4 regions of the Pseudoalteromonas sp. SM9913 genome follow, and region 3 is predicted to be linked to each of the others. Evidence: predicted binding sites of a transcription regulator. Region 3 holds the regulator's gene; each other region holds the start of a gene.
What was found. Region 3 encodes sigma-54, which starts transcription at its own class of promoters, with help from an activator protein. Its sites were predicted from a motif close to GTTGGCACGNNNNTNGNNT; they were not measured.

Region 1 (4,976 bases), 1.3 Mb from region 3:
GATACATCTTTAATTCGCTCAGCACTGGCAGTAAATTGCCAGCCTAGTAGCACCATAAAACAAAAACTTTAAAACCATTCATGTCGAATGTCCTCTAAAAAGGAAACAATGAGCTACTAAAGAAACGCGTTAACCAACCCGGGCTTTGTGCCTCTTGAGTTTGACCCTTACCTGAATACTGAATACGCGCATTCGCAATACGATTAGACTCAACAGTATTATCAGCATTAACATCTTGTGGACGCACTAACCCCTCTAAGCGAATAAATTCTTCACCGGTATTTAGCGTTAGCCATTTTTCACCGCGAATCACTAAATTACCATTTGGTAATACTCGCATCACGTTAACCGAAATATCGCCAACTAGGCTGTTTGATTGATTTGATTTTGAGTCACCTTTAAACGACGCATCACTACCAACCCCAAATTGAATACTATCGCCACCAATATTAACCGGTAAACCACCTAAACCAATAACAGGATCGAGGCTAGCATCTGTTTGTTTATCTGTTTCTGTTTTAGCCGCTTTTGTGGCTTGGGTTGACTCTTGCAATTTAACAGTAATGATATCGCCTGTTCTAAGTGCTTTCTTATCGGCATATAAGTCATTCGATAACTGAGTACTGAATAAAGAGCCAGTTGCTACCACTGGCTCCATATTAGGCTCAGGATACATAGGTGCATAGTAGGGATCGTCCTGCACTACTTCATTATTTTGTGTAGATACACAACCGCTTAACAGTAAAGTCCCTACTGCAAATAACATGATATTACGCATACAATCCCCCAAGACTATAATTGTTGATTGATGTAGCTCATCATTTCATCAACCGCTGAAATTACCTTTGAGTTCATTTCGTAAACTCGCTGAGTTTCAATCAAATTAACCAACTCTTCGGTCACATTTACATTTGATGTTTCAAGTGAACCTTGAATAATTGTACCTAAGCCCTCAACCCCCGGGTTACCTTGAACAGGTGCACCACTTACTGCAGTTTCGGTATAAAGGTTTTGCCCTATAGGCTCAAGGCCCGACGGATTGATAAAATCACTAATAGTAATTTGACCAATAACCACGTTTTCGGCTTGACCTTTAATGCGAACTGACACTTCACCATCTTGAGATACGGTGATTGACTGTGCATCATCAGGCACATTCATTTCAGGCTGAACAACGTAACCGGCACCCGAAGTTACAACTCGCCCCTCACCGTCGGTGGTAAACTGACCGTTACGCGAATAGGCAATATTGCCATCAGGCTGTAAAACCTCAAAAAATCCAGGACCAGAAATCATCCAATCTAATGAATTTTCAGTGGTGAGCATGTTACCTTGGGAAAAGTTTTTCTGATTAGCGACCACTTTCGTACCCGCGCCCAACATTAAGCCTGACGGCATTTCGGTGTCTTGCGATGAGCGACCGCCTGGTTGATTAATATTTTGGTAGAGTAAGTCTTCAAAAATAGCGCGGCTTTTTTTGTAACCCACTGTACTGGCATTCGCTAAGTTATTTGATATAACCGATATATCTGTTTGTTGAGCGTCAAGCCCTGTTTTACTTATCCATAATGCTGGATTCATAATAATATCCTCACGTTATAGTTAAACGATGCGCATCAGCTGTTCTTGACGTTCGTCAATCTCTTCAGCTGTTTTCATCAGTTTTACTTGTAATTCAAATTGGCGTTGATGACTGATCATATCGACCATTTCATGCACAGGATTTACATTCGATTTTTCTAATGTGCCGCCTAATACTTGTACATTGGCTGATGTTTCAACTATTTGGCCTGGTTTAGCTCTAAATAAGCCATCGTTACCCTTCTCGAGTGTAGCGTTGTTTGCATCAACTACTTTTAGCCGATCAACTTCTTCTAAAAAGTTAGCCGGTGCACCTTGAGGGCGAACTTGAATAGTGCCATCTTTGCTAAATTCAATTTTTTCAATCGGTACAGGTAATATGACTGGCCCACCTTCGCCAATAACTTGACGACCGTCGCTGGTAGTCAACATTCCTTCAGCCGTTATATTTAACGAACCCACTTTTGTATAGGCTTCATTACCAGAGGCATCCTGAACACTCAGCCATGCGTTATCACTCATAGCAATATCAAGGCTGCGACCTGTTTCGACAACACCGCCCGATGTCATGTTTGATCCTGGGCGCTCCTGCATAGCAAAAACACGAGTCGGCAAACCTTCACCGAAAGCCTGCATTGACCGTGCTTGCGCAAAATCAGATTTAAACCCAGTGGTATTCGCATTTGCCAAATTATTGGCTTTAAGAGCAAGCCCTTGCATGCTTTGTTTAGCGCCAGATGCCGCTATGTAGACCATTTTATCCATAACATCGACTCATTAAGAAATCTATGTATGAGTAAATGCAATATAAGTGCCAAATTAAATTTAAGTGTGAATAAGATTTTAGGAGAGGAATAAAAAAGGCTGCACTAAGCAGCCTTAGTAAATCAAAATATGATTATCTGATCTGAAGGATGTTCTGTTGAATAGTTGAGTTAACCTCAAGCGCACGAGAGTTTGCTTGGAAGTTACGCTGCGCACTAATCAAATCAACCAGCTCATTGGTTAAGTTTACGTTAGACTGCTCAAGAGCTGACGAATTAATGTTGCCTAGTGTGCCTGAACCTGGCTCACCCGCAATTGGTTCCCCCGAGGTCAAACTTTTTTTCCATGAAGTGTCACCTACTTGCTGCAAACCTTGTGAGTTTGAAAAGCGCACCATGGCAACTTGACCTAAGTAAGTTGAATCACCATTACTGTAAGATGCAACAACTTTTCCATCTGTACCAATATCAATACCCGCTAAGCGACCTACTGTCGCACCATCTTGCTCTAGTGCTTTCACCTCAAAGCGACTCGCATATTGAGTAGGCGTTCTATTTGCAGTACCGGCCTCATCGCGCCAATTAATCGCAATATCATCAAATTGGGCGCCATTAGATAAAATACCCGATAAATTAGTTCCGGTTAAATTAACATCAGTAAAGGTTGGACCAACATTTGGAGCACCATTAGTCGTTGCAGGCAAACCGCTAGCATCAAACCCAAAGGTACTTAGCGGGCTTGGTGTTGCTGTCGCGGCACCAGTTGCATCAAAGGGAGTTTTATCAAGCGTACCATGTACTTGCCATTCATTAGGCGCTGTTTTTACAAAAAAGAATTGTAGAACATGTGGCTCACCAAGTGAGTCATACATTGTGGTCGATGTCGAAGAGTTATAAGTAGTACTGTCTGTTGCATCAAAAGGGACAGCTATTACATCTTCTCGAGAATCGACGTTAAATGATGTATAAACGTTTGAAGTAGAGCGCGGAGAGCCCGAAGAATCTGGTATTTGTAAAGCAGATGAAGTACTAAGACTTACAGAGGTCGTATCACCACTAACTTCATCAACTGGGAAGCTTTGTAAAAAATTACCTTTAGCATCTACAACAAAGTTATCTTTATTAAGCTTAAATGCACCCGCACGCGTGTAGGTAAAGTCTTGTGCGCCTAAGTCTTGACTGGTAGCAAAATACCCCTCACCTGTGATCGCTAAATCCAGTGAATTATTAGTAAACTGCAGCGAGCCCTGATGAAACTGCTGGGCAACCATAGTGGTTTGTACACCATCACCATTTTTCGTTTTACCGGCGCTAAATACTGATGATGCGTATACATCAGCAAATTCAGCGCGAGACTCTTTAAAGCCCGTGGTATTTACGTTGGCAATATTATTGGCGGTAACATCTAAATCTTTTTGTGCGGCAGCAAGGCCTGTTAATGCAATATTGAAGCTCATAATTAACCTCTAACCTAAAAAATATTTAGCCTATTGGCTAAAAAATACATAAAATCTATTACGCGATTTCTGCGACATCAGTCAGCCTAACCGCACCTTCTTTGGTATTAATAATAATGCCGCTTGAGCCATTAATATTAACACTCTCAATATTTTTGAATGAGGCAATTGGTAAGCTAGAGAATTCGCCATCCGTACTGCCTTCAGCTTTAACATTGTATTCACCAGGAGGAAGTCGTTCACCCGCTTCGTTTTTACCATCCCATGCAAAGCGAACCGCACCTGCAGGCTGCGTGCCTAAATCAATAGTTTTAACTAATTGCCCTGATGCATCTTCAATACGAAGCGTTAAATTGTCTACCGGCTTTTCAGCAACAATCGCTCCCTTTACCTCACCCGACTCATTAAGCTCAAGTGTGTCAGACTCCAGCAGCGCTTGCTTACCAACCAGTGTTGATGCTTGCAATGCTGAATTTGATGTCATCGACGCAGCTAAAGACTCAAAGTTAGAGTTTAAATTTGAGATCCCTTCAGCCATAGTAAAGTTTGTCATTTGTGCAATCATCTGATCGTTATCAGCTGGTTTGCTGGGATCTTGATATGACAACTGCTGTGTTAACAACGAAAAGAAATCTTCTTGGGTTAACGCATCACTCTCTTCTTTTTTTGGCACTTGCTTATCTTGCCAACGTAAAGAGTCCATGTAGGATGAAGAAGTACTAATATCGTTACTCATGAGCTACCCTCAGTTACCGCTGACCTAACAGCAGTGTTTTACTTAACATTTGCTTAGCTGCATCAGCAACTTGAACATTTGTCTGATAAGAGCGAGAAGCAGAAATCATATTTGCCATCTCCTCAACAACATTCACGTTGGGTTTGTAAATATATCCATTTTCATCCGCACTCGGGTGATTTGGGTTATATTCGATTTGTAGTGGTTTATTACTTTCAACCACTCCTAACACTTTTACACCAACGGCAGAGCCCTGTGGGTTGCTTGCTGACGCTGACGCTTTTGTTAGCTCCGCAGCAAATACAGGTTGTCGCGCTCGGTACGTCTCATTTTGTGAAGAGCTAATTGTATTGGCATTAGAGATATTACTTGCCGTGGTATTTAATCGCACGTTTTGCGCGCTCATACCAGAACCAGCAATATCAAACACATTATATA
Region 2 (4,976 bases), 200 kb from region 3:
AAAAGAACCAGTTTAAGCGGCATTAAAAAAGAGCTGTTTGGGGCTATATCACTTCGCCACGCTTGTTGAATTAAAGTGATTAAACGATAGGCGAGAGCGGCGACGGGGCCCAATACTAAAGATATGAAAATTACCACAAAGTAATGGCGCGCCGTTCTAAGTATGACACTTTCCATAATGGCTTTAATGATCCCGGGGCTTGAAAGTGCATTAACTTCACGGGCTACTAGTGGCTTTAATAATTCGCGTGCTGTCGATTTTTGATTTTTTTTGACTAGCCTAGCTATGCGTATCGCTTTTTTATTCAGGCTACTGTTTTCTAGGCATAAATATAAAATAAGACCTGATAACAGCTCGGGGTAAAAGGCAAACTGAAGCAGTAAAACTACAATAATAAGCACAGTACTAAGTATAAGCGTACTTGCCATTGAGGCTGCTAAATAATGATATTGCTTGGTGTCTGTTTTTTTATAAATACGCTGGCTTATAGCGCTAAAAATAGCAGAGAGTATGTGGTTAGGGTGATACCAACTTACTAAAGGTAAAAAGCGCTCAGCAAGGAGCGCACAAATAAATACAATAAAGTCCAAATGATTTTGAACAATATTATTGAGCATTTACAGCGTAACCGCCGTTAATTTCTCAAGTAAAGCTACGACCATTTTTGATGAATTTATAGAGGCTGTTTCTAAGTATTCTTCAAATGATTGCGGCGACTCTTTGCCTGCAATATCAGACATTGAGCGAATAACAACAAATGGTGTATTAAGTGCAAAACACGTTTGCGCAATTGATGCACCTTCCATCTCTACTGCTAGCATTGTAGGGAAGTCACTGCGTGCTTTTTCAATACGAACAGGGTCGCACATAAACGAGTCGCCAGTGCAAATTAAACCAACAAGGGTTTTTACTTCACTAATTTGTGCAATTGTTTGCTCGGCTGCTTCTACAAGTTTAGGGTGAGCAGTAAAACCTGCTGGCATTTGTGGGACTTGGCCAATTTCGTAACCAAACGCTGTTACATCAACATCGTGATGACGTACTTCAGATGAAATTACTACATCGCCAACGTTTAGTGATGGGTCGAATCCACCGGCAGAGCCAGTGTTAATAATACAATCTGGATTGAAGTTATCGATAAGTAATGTGGTTGCGATTGTCGAAGCGACTTTACCAATACCTGATTGCACTAAAGTGACGGTATTGCCTGCAAGCTCGCCTGTGTAAAAAGTAAAACCAGCCTTGGTTAAAACTTGTGGATTTTGCATCGCCTCGCGCAAAATTTTAACTTCTGGCTCCATTGCGCCAATAATACCAACATTCATAGTGTTAAATTCCTGAGTTTGAATACGGTGATTATACTGCAAAAAATAACGTGGGGTAAAACAAACAAAAATGCGAGCTTAAAAAGCCCGCACTTTATAAACTTATTGATTATATTTCAGCAAGGGCTGTTGATTGTGCCTTTGCTTGAGAAGGAGACAATACCGCAGGTTTATGAACTCTAGCACGCGTAGGTCGTGAAGGTTTAGATGCCGCTGGCTTACCTAATTTAAACATAATTGCATCGCGTACTTCGCTTGGGCGGTAGCCTGCCTTCACTTTCATACGAATATGTGGAATACCTGCGGCTTCCAATGCGCCATTAACAAACCAGTCGCGCTGTGCTTTGTGGCCATCTTTATTGGCGTTATTAACTAAGTCAACCGCAGCCACTATGGTCATTTTTTCTTTATCTACTAAAACAAAGTCGAGCTGCTTATTTTTTGCTTTAGCCATTGCCGCACGTTTAGATTTAACAGACAGGCCTTGTTTACAGTCAATCACATCGATTAGTTTAACGCGACTAACAATTTTATATTGATCGCCAACAGCGCGCTCTAATAAATTCAGAAACGCCCCTTCTACTTGGGTAAATACACTTTGCTTACGAGTAAAAGGATAAGGGTTTCCGCCGTCATCATTAAATTTTGACGCAACGACAGATGCCCCAACAACTAGCACTAATATTAATAATAAAGCGAATTCCATACGGTAACTCCATAACAACAAATTGACACTGCTTTTCTAAAGCAATTTATGTGCCCAAATAGTTGTTATGGTTGTTTTATTAACGAATGGGGATGAGCACTATTATGCTTTATAGCCGCCTTCAATACCTTTTACGGCAATCGCAACTGCATCATGAGCATGTAAAGACTCATAATGGTTAATTTGCAGGAAGTAATCGGTAAACTCTTTTGACTCTAACGTCGTTTTAATTTTTCGTGCTGCGTCTTCACAAAACATTAAATTTTGACCGTTTAAGCGAGCAAACTCTTGTTCGTCTTCACGTTTTACCGCAGCTTGTACTGGTGTTTTTAGCTCATCTTCTAGTAAGTTTATTAAGTTAACCACATCAAACTGTTCAATGTTATTTGCTAATTTAACTTTAACATTAGCAATTGAACGCTGTGAATGCGGGGTTGCTACAATCCCTTGAGTTGTTCCAAGCCACTCTAAAACTTCTGATTGAGTGAGTGTTTCTTGAGAAAACTTTTCGCTGAATGCGTTTTGAATTAATTGGCGAGCCAGTGCTGCAGAACAGGGGCAAGTTGATGAATAAGTCACATCAACGCTGAGCTCAAAACTAATAACGCCTTGATTTATAGTGCTGGTAAGTACAATGGGATAGCTTTTCCAACCTGCTTTACCACTAAGTAATGACTTACGGCGTAGCGGCAATTCAAATTTAAATTCAATGTGTGCTTTATCACTTAAGCCTTCATGACTGGTGATAAAGGTATCTAAGGCTTGTGCTAAGGTTTGTGGATTGACCTGTTGCTCAGTTGAGAGGTGATCCAACGCTAAAAATAGTCGCGACATATGAATGCCTTTAGCATCTTCTTTGTGTAAATTAACAAAGGCGCGTGCTTTTGCATTAACGGTAACTGGAGCTAAATCAAGAGATTCAAAAATAAAAGGCAGCTCTATATCGCCCATACCTACCCAGTCTAATTTACCTGTTCGTAATGCGGCAGCCGTGTTAGCAATATCTGGCATAGTTTTTTGCATGATACGTTACTCGTTATTTGCAATATTTAAAACGCCGCATTTTACACTAAATAAAGATTTGCTGAAATGCAGCAAATAACACCAAACATGAAATTTTATTGTTTTTGTCGCACAACATGAAAATAGCTGATAGAAAATGCTAAAATTAGCCTTTAACCTTGAAAGGTCAACAGACCCTAAGCATTTAGCTAAGAGAAAAACTGATATATGACTGATTCTTCTTTGAACCCGTGGGTTCGAGTTCTTTCCAGTTCAATAACTCGTTTTGGTGAGTTTAAAACTGCAGCTATTTGCTATGCATTATTACTGACAATATCGCTGGTTTTATCAAGTATGTTTTATTACGTTGCCATAGGCGAAGTAAACTTGGTTGATATACTGGCCGTAGTATTTTTTACCTCGGTTGTTTCTCCTTTAGTTATCAGCATATTATTAAACTCTATTCGGCAACTTGATGCCTCTTATGCTTATTTAGATAGTGCCACAAAACAAGAGAAGCTTTTAAATCAAACCCTCAAAGACAATATTAACCGCTTAAATATTGAAATTGACGAACGTAAAATGGCTTTTCATGCCAAACATCGAGCAATAGAAGAGCTCAGGCGTGAAATTGCAGAGCGTAAAAAAACACAACAAGAACTCGCACAGCAAGGCATGTTACTGCGCTCAATAGTAGACTCCTCGCCGGATTTATTTTATTACCGCGATAACAACGGGGTGTTTGCCGGTTGTAATAAAATGTTTGAAGAGGTAATGGGCAAAACCAGTGGCGAACTTATTGGTAAAGCCGCAGAAGAAATATTCCCAAGCCACTTTTTATCAGAAGTACTCAGAACCGATGAGCAGGTTGAGCGTACGCATCAAGGTTTAACTATAGATGTGGAGTACTCAGTAAACGGTGAAATTAGGTGGTTTGAATTGCGTAAACTTCCCTTTATTAATGAACAAGGGGATTACATTGGTTTACTTGCGTTTGGCCGTGATATTACCAGTCGTAAAGAAGCTGCGCAGGCACTGGAAACAGCTTATAAAGATAAAGGGAAATTTATTGCCACATTAAGCCATGAGTTACGCACACCGCTTAATGGTATTGTGGGCTTAACGCGCATGCTATTGGATACCGAATTAAACAAACAGCAACGCAGTTGGTGTAATACCGTGTTTTCAAGCGCCGAAACGCTAGGTAACATATTTAACGATATTATAGATTTAGATAAAATTGACCGTGAGCAGTTAGATATTGCCGCCAACGAAATTAATGTTTCGGACTTTATCAACGATGTAGTTAACTTTGCAGGCCTTATTGCTGAGCAAAAAGAGCTTTCGTTTGAAGTGAAGCGTTCTGGCATGCTTGACATATATGCTTTGCTTGACCCGACTCGTTTACGCCAAGTGGTGTGGAACTTAATTAATAACGCCGTTAAGTTTACTCAACAAGGGAGCGTAATCTTAGATTGTGCCAGAGAAAACCGTGAAGATGGCCCTTGGCTTATTATTAAAATACTCGATACCGGTGAAGGTATTCCACAAGAGCAACTAACACGCATTTTTGACATGTACTATAAAGCGCCAGATCTTAAAGGCACCAATGCCATTGGTTCAGGTATTGGCTTAGCTGTCACCAAAGCGTTAGTAAGCGCAATGAAAGGCACAATAACTGTTAATAGTACCCCAGGAGAGGGCAGCTGCTTTACGGTACAAATTCCGCTGAATTTATGTAGTGCTCCTACCGAACATAGTTATGTTGGGCGTAGCTTATATATTTTATTAGTGGAGGATGTGCCACTTAATGCTGAAATTGCTACTAACTTACTAGAGCAACGTGGACACGAAGTGCTGTGGGCTGAAACGGGTGAAGATGCTTTATCGTTTGTCGAAACTGAAGATGACTTAGATTTAGTATTACTTGATATGCAGTTGCC
Region 3 (4,976 bases):
ATACTGTGACTTGCTAGGTAGTCTTTTACTGGTTGGTCCAGCCCTGTAAGTGGCTTAAGTTCAGGCTCCCAATGCGGGTTTGGTAAAAAGCGGGCATCAAATACGTAATCTGCTTCTTTAGGGATGCCGTGTTTAAAACCAAATGACTCAAAGGTAATGATCAGTTGTTTATCTTTTTTTCCGAGTATTTTTTCACGAATAGACTCAGCAAGCTGATGCACACTTAAATCTGTGGTATCAATCATATAATCAGCACGGTTAATCAATACATCAAGTAGTTGTTTTTCTTTTTTTATGGCTAAATCAAGCGGCAAAGAATCAATAGATAAAGGGTGGAGACGTCGCGTTTCTGAAAAACGTTTTATTAATGTTTGATCGTCACTGTCTAAATAAAATACCGTTGGTTTAGTAAAACCAGGTAAATATTCAATGATTTCATTAAACTGCTGTTGCTCTTTAGGTAGGTTACGTACATCAACACTCACGGCAATTTTATTATAACTGTCGGAAACACTGCGCACTAATGATGGTAATAAATTAAGAGGAATATTGTCTACACAATAATAACCTAAGTCTTCCACAACGCGTAACGCCACAGATTTACCTGACCCTGAACGACCGCTTATAATTATTAATTCCATTTATCACCTTTCTTTATTACTACGATTGACTGACGATAACCTGATACAGTTCGCTATCCGATTTGGCGGCGCGTAACTGTTTACAAAATTCTTTATCATTGAGCTTATCAGCAATCGTGGCTAGCGTCTTCAAATGCTGCTGATTATCGCCATCGGGAACAATTAACGCGACAAAAATGTCAACCGGTCGGTTATCAATCGCATCAAAATTAATAGCTGTTTCGCTCACTAAAATCAAAGCTAGGGGCTCTTGAGCACCACTCATGCGACCATGTGGAATAGCAATGCCTCGACCAATGCCTGTACTTCCTAGCTTTTCTCTTGCAGTTAATGCATTAAGAATATCTTGTTGTGTTAAATAGGGCAGCTTATTGTGAGCCAATTCACTGATAAATTCTAAAATTCTTTTTTTACTATTAAAAAGGACCGCAGCTTTACTGCAGTCCTGACAGATAAGTGAGCTTAGTTTCATAGTGTTAGTGTCGAGCAAGTTTCTCTTTGTGTTTAATTACTTGACGATCTAGCTTGTCAATGAGCGAGTCTATAGCGGCATACATATCTTGATGCTCAGTAGAGGCAAAAATCTCAGCGCCACTAACATGAACGGTTGCTTCAGCTTTTTGGTTTAGTTTTTCTACATCGAGAATAACGTGCACATTCGTTATGTGATCAGTGTGCCTCTGTAACTTCGAAAATTTACTATTTACGTAGTCTCTAAGCGAGTCGGTAATATCTACATGGCGACCAGTTAAATTCAGTTGCATAAACATTTTCCTCTTTGTTGTACGCCTTAAATCAAACTTTTACGTTGATTAGACGGGGGAATAGCTAGAGATTCGCGATATTTTGCAATGGTTCTCCTCGCTACTTTAATTCCTTGCTCTGCCAATATATCTGCAATTTTACTATCACTCAATGGTTTAGCTGAGTTTTCTGCAGCGATTAATTTTTTAATTAATGCACGTATTGCTGTTGATGAACATTCGCCACCATTTTCAGTACTTACATGGCTTGAAAAGAAATATTTAAGCTCAAAAATGCCACGTGGTGTATGCATGTATTTTTGCGTAGTAACACGCGATATAGTCGACTCATGCATTTCCACCATTTCAGCCACATCGTTAAGCACCATAGGCTTCATAGCCTCAGGACCGTGTTCAAAAAAGGCCTGTTGCTGCTGCACAATACAGTTGGTTACTTTAAGTAGCGTGTCATTTCTACTTTCTAAGCTTTTTATAAACCATTTAGCCTCTTGTAAGTGCGAGCGAATAAACTGGCTATCACCACTTGATTTAACCGTACGCGACATAGCTGCATATTGGCTATTTACTCTGATCTTAGGCATGCTATCTGGGTTTAATTCAACTACCCAACGACCTTTAACTTTTTTAACCGACACATCAGGAATAACGTATTCAGACTCTTCTCTGACAATAGTGTCTGCCGGTTTTGGGCTGAGCGTATGAATCAACGTCATGATTTCTTTAAGCTCATCTTCTTTAAGCTTTGTTTTTTTCATTAACGTGCGATAGTCACGTGCAGCAAGTAAATCAATATGATCGGTTAAGATCATTTTTGTTTCGTTTAAAAAAGGTGTGTCTTTATCAAATTGATTTAGCTGAATACACAAGCACTCTTGTAAACTACGCGCGGCTATTCCCACTGGATCAAATAGTTGAATACGCTTTAGTACCGCTTCTATTTCGTCAAGTTCAACTTCATCTTCGCCGTCGTTTTCTTGGTTAAAGCTTTCTAATATTTCTTCACAGCTAAGGGTTAGAATCCCTGAGTCGTCTACAGCTTCTACAATTGCAATAGCTATCGCTTCATCGGTAGGACTAAACGGCGTCAGTTGAAGTTGCCACATTAAATACTCATGCAGCGTTTCAGTCGAAGAGCCTTGATAAATAGATTCATCTTCTGGCATTGGGCCCGATGAAGAGGCAGGCGCAGCGCTCATATATTCATCCCAAGTAACATCCATAGCCATATCATCGCTAATAGTGTCTTTGGTCATTGCTTCGCCGCTATCTTGCTCATACTCGCTAGGTTTATCGTCAGCTGAGGCACTTAGCGTTATGTCATCGTTATCGGCTTTTTGTTCGTTTTTACCTGCAGTGTCTTCGCTGTAATCGTGTTCTTCAACTTCAAGCAAGGGGTTGCTATCGAGCGCTTCTTGAATTTCTTGCTGGAGATCCAATGTACTGAGTTGCAATAAGCGAATTGCTTGTTGCAACTGTGGAGTCATTGTAAGTTGCTGGCCCATGCGCAGCTGTAATGATTGCCTCATGTATCTCTAACAATCCTTTTAAATTACGGTCTGTTGACCTTTACGGATTAAAATTTGTTCAAACTAGGGGCGGTTTAATTGCGGCGCGAGGTTTGTAACCTAGTGGGCTAAGTCAAAACCGAGCAACAAAGAGTAAATCGTCCCTAGGCAGAACCCGAAGGGCAGCGCCTGTTTGGCATTGATGCTGCGTTATCGCCTATTTATGGGGAATACCACACCACATAGGCTCTGGCTTGCCTAAATACCAAACAGACTGCTGCAAATTCAACCTTGAAAGGTCAACAGACCTAAGTATGATTAATCTTAGCAGATGCTTAGTGGAATAACACACATATTAGAGCTTGAACTGCTCGCCTAAATAAACATCGCGTACTGTTTTATCGTTTAATACATATTCTGGAGTGCCTGATGCAATTAACTCTCCATGAGAAACTATGTAGGCTTTTTCACAAACATCAAGAGTTTCGCGTACGTTGTGATCTGTGATAAGTACGCCAATTCCTCGGTTTTTAAGATGCTCTATAATCTTTTTAATATCTAATACTGAGATAGGATCAACCCCCGCAAAGGGTTCGTCTAAAAGGATAAATTTAGGGTTTGCTGCTAACGCGCGAGCAATTTCAACGCGGCGACGTTCACCACCTGATAAAGCCATACCTTGACTATCGCGGATATGCTGAATGCTAAATTCATCAAGTAAATTATTTAAGGTATCTTCGCGTTGTTGTTTATTTAATTCTTTACGTGTTTCTAAGATAGCCATTAAGTTTTGATAAACAGTCAGCTTTCTAAAAATAGACGACTCTTGCGGTAAATAACCAATCCCTAAACGCGCTCGGCTGTGCATCGGTAATAAAGTAATATCTTTATCATCAATTGATATTTTGCCTTTATCGCTAGGGACAAGGCCTACAATCATATAAAAGGTGGTGGTTTTACCTGCACCATTAGGGCCAAGTAACCCCACAATACTGCCAGCTTCAACCTCTAGGCCAACGTTTTTTACAACTTCACGACCTTTATAGCTTTTAGCTAATAGCTCTGCTTTTAATGTGCTCATGGTTGGCCTTTATCATCTTCTTTTTTATTTTCAACAGGCACTAAAATAGTGTGTACACGGTCTGTTGAGTTTTCGTCTTTTTCTGCGCTAATTAACTGCTGCTCGATATCGTAAGTGATACTTTTAGCTGTTATTTGTTGACCTGCTTGAGCAATGCTTGCATCGCCGATTAAGGTTAAAAAACGCAGCGACACATCGTAACGCACTTCATTAGCACTGGCGCTCATTATGGTGCCATCAGCTTGGGTTTCTTCAAAATATGCAGGGCTGCCTGTGGCAATTAATAACTGTTTGTTATCGCCTAGCTCATCGCGTTTATGCACTTCTAAACGGTCAGCTGTGATACGGCGATTACCATGAATAATTTCAACATTTTTCTCAAAAATGCCTACGTTTTCTTTTAATTGACCTTCTTGCTTATCTGCACTAATTGAAATTTGATTAGCAGCGGGGGCTTCAGCAGGTTCAGCGCCATTACTGTTAAAAGCAATTAATAGTGAGGGAAAAATTAAAATTTTAAATAGGTTATTGGTCATAATATAGGGTTCGCGTATGGTTAATAAGTTTAATCACCTCGGTTTTTAAATCGGCCTCAAGGCCTTTACCTGTGATTTTTAAATTAGGTCCTGTAATAACGACAGGCTGCTGTGATTGCATGGTTAATAGTTTTATATCAACATTGATGGTCTGGGCGTTGATCGTATCGATCATGGCGTTATCTACTAAGTTTTGAGCGGTTACATTACCCTCTAACACCAGTTGACGGTCGTCGTAGAGGGTGGCTTCATCGGCGTTAATACGCCATGTTTGCTGCTCGTTGTATAAAGTGAATATAGGCTTTTCAAAAAAGGTAAAACCGAGTTGTTGATACAACTCCATTTTTACCGCAGTTACCTTATGGCTCACTTTACCTTGTTCATTATAAGCCGTTTGTTTTAGCTCAATAGCGGTATAATCAGGCTTAGCAATAACTTGTGTTTCTTCG
Region 4 (4,976 bases), 370 kb from region 3:
TCTAACCAATTTAGGACTCGACTTTGCGATTGCTGCAACCTTTATTGCTTTGGTTATCCCAGGAGTTAAAAATTTAGCCACTCTTGTCACGGTCATTGTTGCAGGGATCTGTGCCACTTTATTAAAAAGCACAGGCTTTGAGCTGTGGTTGGTATGCTCAGCACTATTAGCAATGAGTGCAGGTTACACTGTAACTAGAATAGTAAAAAATAAGGACGCTAAATCATGATGACGACTATTTTACTTATGGCATGTATTACCTTTTTTACCCGTTATTTATTCTTACACCGCGCGCTACCATTTAAAGTAGGGCCTAAAATGCAGCAGTTTTTGAGCTTCAGTGCACCTGCGGTTCTAACAGCGATTTGGGTGCCGATTGTATTTATAAATGATGGTGGCATTAATCTAAATTGGCAAAACCCTTATTTAAGCGCAGCGATTGTAGCCATTATAGTTGCTTACAAAACACATAATATTTACCTAACCACACTTGCTGGTATGGGGTTATTTTTGATTTTAAATTAACAGTAACGCCATAGCAGTGTTCACTATTTCGACTTTGTTAATCACCAAGCAAAGGTTAGACTATGCCAAATAAACAAATAATAGCTTAATAATATGCACCCATTTCATCAACTAAGTGCTACTAGCCTGCAAGGCCAACCTATCGATTTTAAAGAGTTTGTAGGTAAAGTTGTGTTAATAGTAAATACCGCAAGTGAGTGTGGATTCACCTATCAATACGAGTCATTGCAAGCATTACACGAAAAGTATGCCAGCCAAGGTTTAGTCATTATAGGTTTCCCGTGTAACCAATTTGGCCAGCAAGAACCCGGAGACGCGAATCAAATAGCACAAGGTTGTTTAATAAATTACGGAGTTAGTTTTTTAATCGCAGAAAAAGTGAACGTTAATGGTCAGCATACACATTCGGTTTTTCGCTATTTAAAATCTGTATTGCCGGGGTTTTTGACACGAAAAATTAAGTGGAACTTCACAAAATTTTTGATTAATGCAGATGGCTCACCGATTAAGCGCTACGCGCCCTTTACTAAACCTGAAAAACTAGAAAAAGTAATTGAAAAAGCATTGCTCGCAGCTAAAGTTTGAGGCTTAAAAATTATAAAGAGGCATAAAGCCTCTTTATTACCAACCCACAGAGCTCTAAATACTAACTAAGTAGCAGTTAAAAGCTAATATGTCGGCACTGATTTGTACTAGCGACAACCTAATCAATATAATCGTTTAAGTCATCTTCACCTAGGTTTTTACGCAAGCGTTTTTGCTCAAGGTAATCCTCTAACTTTCTTTTCACCTTTTGCTTTTTCTTGTCGTGTTGATTACGCCCGACCATTTCGTATTCGTCTTCAACAAAATCATCATCTAGCGCATCGTAACTAAATGTCTTACCCACAACCCACTCCATAAAGTGTTTGAGACCAATTACGGATTCTTGTATCGCGATAATTGGTGAAATTAAAATGTTCAACGCAAATTCATTGTACAAATTTACGTCAAAATAAAGCCACATCGCTATCCTAAATAGTCTCTGTGTCAGTATTGTGAATAAATAGCGCTAAATTTGAATTGTGGAAAGTGAGAGTTTTTTATCGTATCGATAAATTTTATTTATTATCATTTAACTGTTGGTTATTTTGACCAAATTTTAGCTTTTTTAATAACTTTACTTTCAACTTCAAAGCACCTTAAAAATCACAAACCACTGTTTTTAAACACTAAAAACTATTGGCACCAAACTTGTTATAAGTTAATTATCATCATCAAAAAACAGAGAATAAACATGAAAGAATTATTATTAGTTAGCGCAATTATGTGCGCCCCCGTCGCCATGGCTCATAACGATAACAGCTCTTCAATTACATTTAGTAACGACGAATGTAAAGTTGAGTTTAAAAACGATGTACGTATAAAGCCAAGTGAATTAGAAATTTTTAAAGCCAACAATCAACGTATGACTTTTACCACTCAAGGTGAGTTGTCGATCAATGGCGAGCAAGTAGCATTAAATAGCGCTCAGCGCCAAGCACTGACCAACTACACAGATAATTTACGTGCGCAATTACCTGAAGTAGCCAACATTGCACTTGATGGCGTTAAAATTGCGGGCGTTGCATTAGAAGAAGTCGCCAATGCATTTAATATTGATGGCCTCGATAACATTGCTACCTTAATGGACGATATTCAACAAGAAGTAGAGGGTACCTTTTACCAACAAGGTACATTTGTCATGGGCCAGCAAAGCTTCACTCAGTTTGGTGAAAACTTTGAACAGCAGTTTGAACAACAAATAGAAACTGCCGTTGAGTCGGCCGTAATGCAATCAATGGGCAGTATTTTAGTAGCATTAGGCTCTGAGCTAATGGGTTCAGGTGGCGACATGCAAGCCTTTGAAGAGCGCATGGAAAATATGGGCGCACAAATAGAAGAAAAAGTAGAGCTCCATGCAAAAAAACTTGAACAGCGTGCAAATACACTGTGTGGTGACTTTGTTGAAATCGCACAACAAGAAACTCAACTTGCTGCGCAAGTGCCTGCATTAAAAGGCTATGAGTTATTTACTATAAAACAGCACTAACTGCTCAGCATTTTAATTAATCTCCCTTTGCGGCATTTGCTTTTAAGCTATGCCGCATTTTGCGTTTTTTACCCCCACCAGTCCCATTTAACTCAAATAATAGACTGTTGAGCGGATCTGCTCTTGCTGTGCAGAGGCATTTTGTGGCTTCATAGTAAAATACAAACCAAAGTATAATCTTCACTTCGCTCTAGATCACTTAGAATGCCGTCCGAGCTGATGATTGTAAGCCCAAATTGCAACATATTAAAACCACCTCTTTTTAAGTTTTAAATTCTTGAGGCGGTGCGATCCCCAGTTAGACGCGTTTTAAAACGCAACTAACTCCAAAGTGCCTAGTAACCTAGGCACTTTTTTTATAATTTAAAAGCCTAGCAACACTCTTTTTTATCGTTTCTTTAATGCTCTTCTCTGATAAATAATTAACCACCTATAAATAGCATGTTAAATCTTTTAACGAAGTAAAACCCACCCCATTAATACAAAATAATTTAATCTGAATAACTATTCAAAATAATCTATTTATAAACATATTAAAATTAAAAAAACTGCAAAAGCCCCGTATAAAAGTGATATAGCACACGACTATAATGAATAAATATACAAAATCAAAAAAAACGCCATTAAATAGCAAATCAAAAAAAACACTTTCAGATTAAAAAAACTAATACTTCACCAGCAATTTTTATCGCTTTATTTTTAACCAACCTACGGGCAAAATGCACACGTTTTCAACAGACACAACCTTGGAGCGAATACAATGAACCCAATTAATACATTAAACCAAACAGCCACAACTCACGTTGCAGTTAAACCAACTAATCGCAAAGCGAGAATGTTAGCTAAACTTAACCGTTACGGAAAAAAATTAGCACTTGGCGGTGCAATTCAATACAAATAATCACCCAACCATGATTTTTGTATTGTTGCAGCAAACACCCAACCACTAAATGAAGTTTCTTCTTTAGCTCCATCTGTTTGCTGCCAGCTCCCTCCTCATAGCTAAAAATCATCTTTAATTTTCATAATTTACAAAAAAAACCGCATTTACGCTCACTTTTTAAGCAAACGATCTTTTTGCTATTTACACAGGCAACTCACCTAAGTATTATCCTGCATCACGACGTGGAGAGATGGCAGAGTGGTCGAATGCACCGGTCTTGAAAACCGGCAGGGGTTTATAGCCCCTCTAGGGTTCAAATCCCTATCTCTCCACCACTTATTTGTATTAATTGGTTTTTTCCGATTGATAACACGCTGAATAATGCGTCGGAGAGGTGTCCGAGTGGCCGAAGGAGCTCCCCTGCTAAGGGAGTATAGAGTTTGTAGCTCTATCGAGGGTTCGAATCCCTCCCTCTCCACCATTACTGATTACAAGCCACTTAATTGTGGTTTTTTTGTGCCTAAATTTTAACTCCGTTAAGAAATAGGGAGGGTGAGCACTCTCGACAGGGTTCAATAAAATGTCTGGAACATTTTAGGCCGCTGCAAGCGTCGCGCAGCGATTAATTACAGGGATGTAAGTAAGTCTATCCCTCCCTCTTCACCATTACTGATTACAAGCCACTTAATTGTGGTTTTTTGTGCCTAAAATTTAATAGCCTCTATTAATTCGCACTTTGTATAAGGCCGTCGCGAGCGCATGCTAATAAATTAAACAAATTGTATGGTGTCACAACTTAGTGCATTATAAATGGTACTTTAAACCAGCTTAGGTTTAACCATGGCAAAGCTAATATTACTACTATGTTGTTTGGGTGCCTGTGCTGCTAGCATGGCAAATGAAGTGACGGTTTATAAATGTACCATTAAAGGAGTGCCTACTTTTAGTCAAACTCCTTGCGCTGAAGACGCTCAAGTGATCACGCTTAGAAACGTCAACATCATGCAAACAAATACGCCACAATCTGAGAACACACCAGTTGCCGATACTTCTGTTGACGATTATCTAGCGGTGCAACAAATAGAGCGTGATATTGTGCAGCTTGAGCTTAAGATTAAACAATACCAACAAGAATACGCACAAAAAAAACAGCAAATCGATTACATGACCCAAGATAAAGCAAATCGCTTAGGAGCCAGCTCAATTGCGAATGCCATTACCACTGAAACGGCGGCACTTAAGCAGCGATTTGACCCACAAATCAAGCAAGCACAACAACAAATAGAAGCACTCACTCAAAAAAAACAGCAGCTTAGTCAGCAACCTTAAGTATGTGCTTCACAACATCAATAAATGTTTGTATCTCTGACTTTGTATTATATATGTGAGGTGAAACACGGATGCCGAGTTTACGCACATCAACACTTATTTTTGCAGTCTCTAATGCTGTTAATACACTTTGCTGATGCTCAGAAAACTGCAAAATAGCGGTGCCAC

Region 1: the regulator sigma-54 is predicted to act here: its motif matches at 2,382-2,400, upstream of PSM_RS11190 (flagellar basal body rod protein FlgF).
Region 2: the regulator sigma-54 is predicted to act here: its motif matches at 2,071-2,089, upstream of PSM_RS02925 (DUF2726 domain-containing protein).
Region 4: the regulator sigma-54 is predicted to act here: its motif matches at 1,746-1,764, upstream of PSM_RS00305 (YggN family protein).

The regions. Positions count from the first base shown of each region.
Region 1 is NC_014803.1:2,440,713-2,445,688, forward strand. It holds gene PSM_RS11175 (flagellar basal body P-ring protein FlgI) at 1-56, opposite strand, end outside; gene flgH (flagellar basal body L-ring protein FlgH) at 95-778, opposite strand; gene flgG (flagellar basal-body rod protein FlgG) at 793-1,581, opposite strand; gene PSM_RS11190 (flagellar basal body rod protein FlgF) at 1,603-2,346, opposite strand; gene flgE (flagellar hook protein FlgE) at 2,480-3,802, opposite strand; gene PSM_RS11200 (flagellar hook assembly protein FlgD) at 3,861-4,538, opposite strand; gene flgC (flagellar basal body rod protein FlgC) at 4,552-4,976, opposite strand, start outside.
Region 2 is NC_014803.1:630,544-635,519, forward strand. It holds gene PSM_RS02915 (cobalamin biosynthesis protein CobD/CbiB) at 1-617, opposite strand, end outside; gene mtnN (5'-methylthioadenosine/S-adenosylhomocysteine nucleosidase) at 618-1,325, opposite strand; gene PSM_RS02925 (DUF2726 domain-containing protein) at 1,435-2,031, opposite strand; gene folE2 (GTP cyclohydrolase FolE2) at 2,134-3,054, opposite strand; gene arcB (aerobic respiration two-component sensor histidine kinase ArcB) at 3,262-4,976, shown strand, end outside.
Region 3 is NC_014803.1:429,395-434,370, forward strand. It holds gene rapZ (RNase adapter RapZ) at 1-641, opposite strand, end outside; gene ptsN (PTS IIA-like nitrogen regulatory protein PtsN) at 661-1,113, opposite strand; gene hpf (ribosome hibernation promoting factor) at 1,118-1,405, opposite strand; gene PSM_RS01995 (RNA polymerase factor sigma-54) at 1,432-2,931, opposite strand; gene lptB (LPS export ABC transporter ATP-binding protein) at 3,266-3,991, opposite strand; gene lptA (lipopolysaccharide transport periplasmic protein LptA) at 3,988-4,527, opposite strand; gene lptC (LPS export ABC transporter periplasmic protein LptC) at 4,517-4,976, opposite strand, start outside.
Region 4 is NC_014803.1:61,823-66,798, reverse strand. It holds gene PSM_RS00325 (AzlC family ABC transporter permease) at 1-229, shown strand, start outside; gene PSM_RS00320 (AzlD domain-containing protein) at 226-525, shown strand; gene PSM_RS00315 (glutathione peroxidase) at 619-1,110, shown strand; gene PSM_RS00310 (PA3496 family putative envelope integrity protein) at 1,229-1,414, opposite strand; gene PSM_RS00305 (YggN family protein) at 1,802-2,596, shown strand; gene PSM_RS18555 (hypothetical protein) at 3,357-3,497, shown strand; tRNA gene PSM_RS00300 (tRNA-Ser) at 3,724-3,814, shown strand; tRNA gene PSM_RS00295 (tRNA-Ser) at 3,868-3,960, shown strand; gene PSM_RS00290 (DUF4124 domain-containing protein) at 4,320-4,808, shown strand; gene PSM_RS00285 (aminotransferase class V-fold PLP-dependent enzyme) at 4,792-4,976, opposite strand, start outside.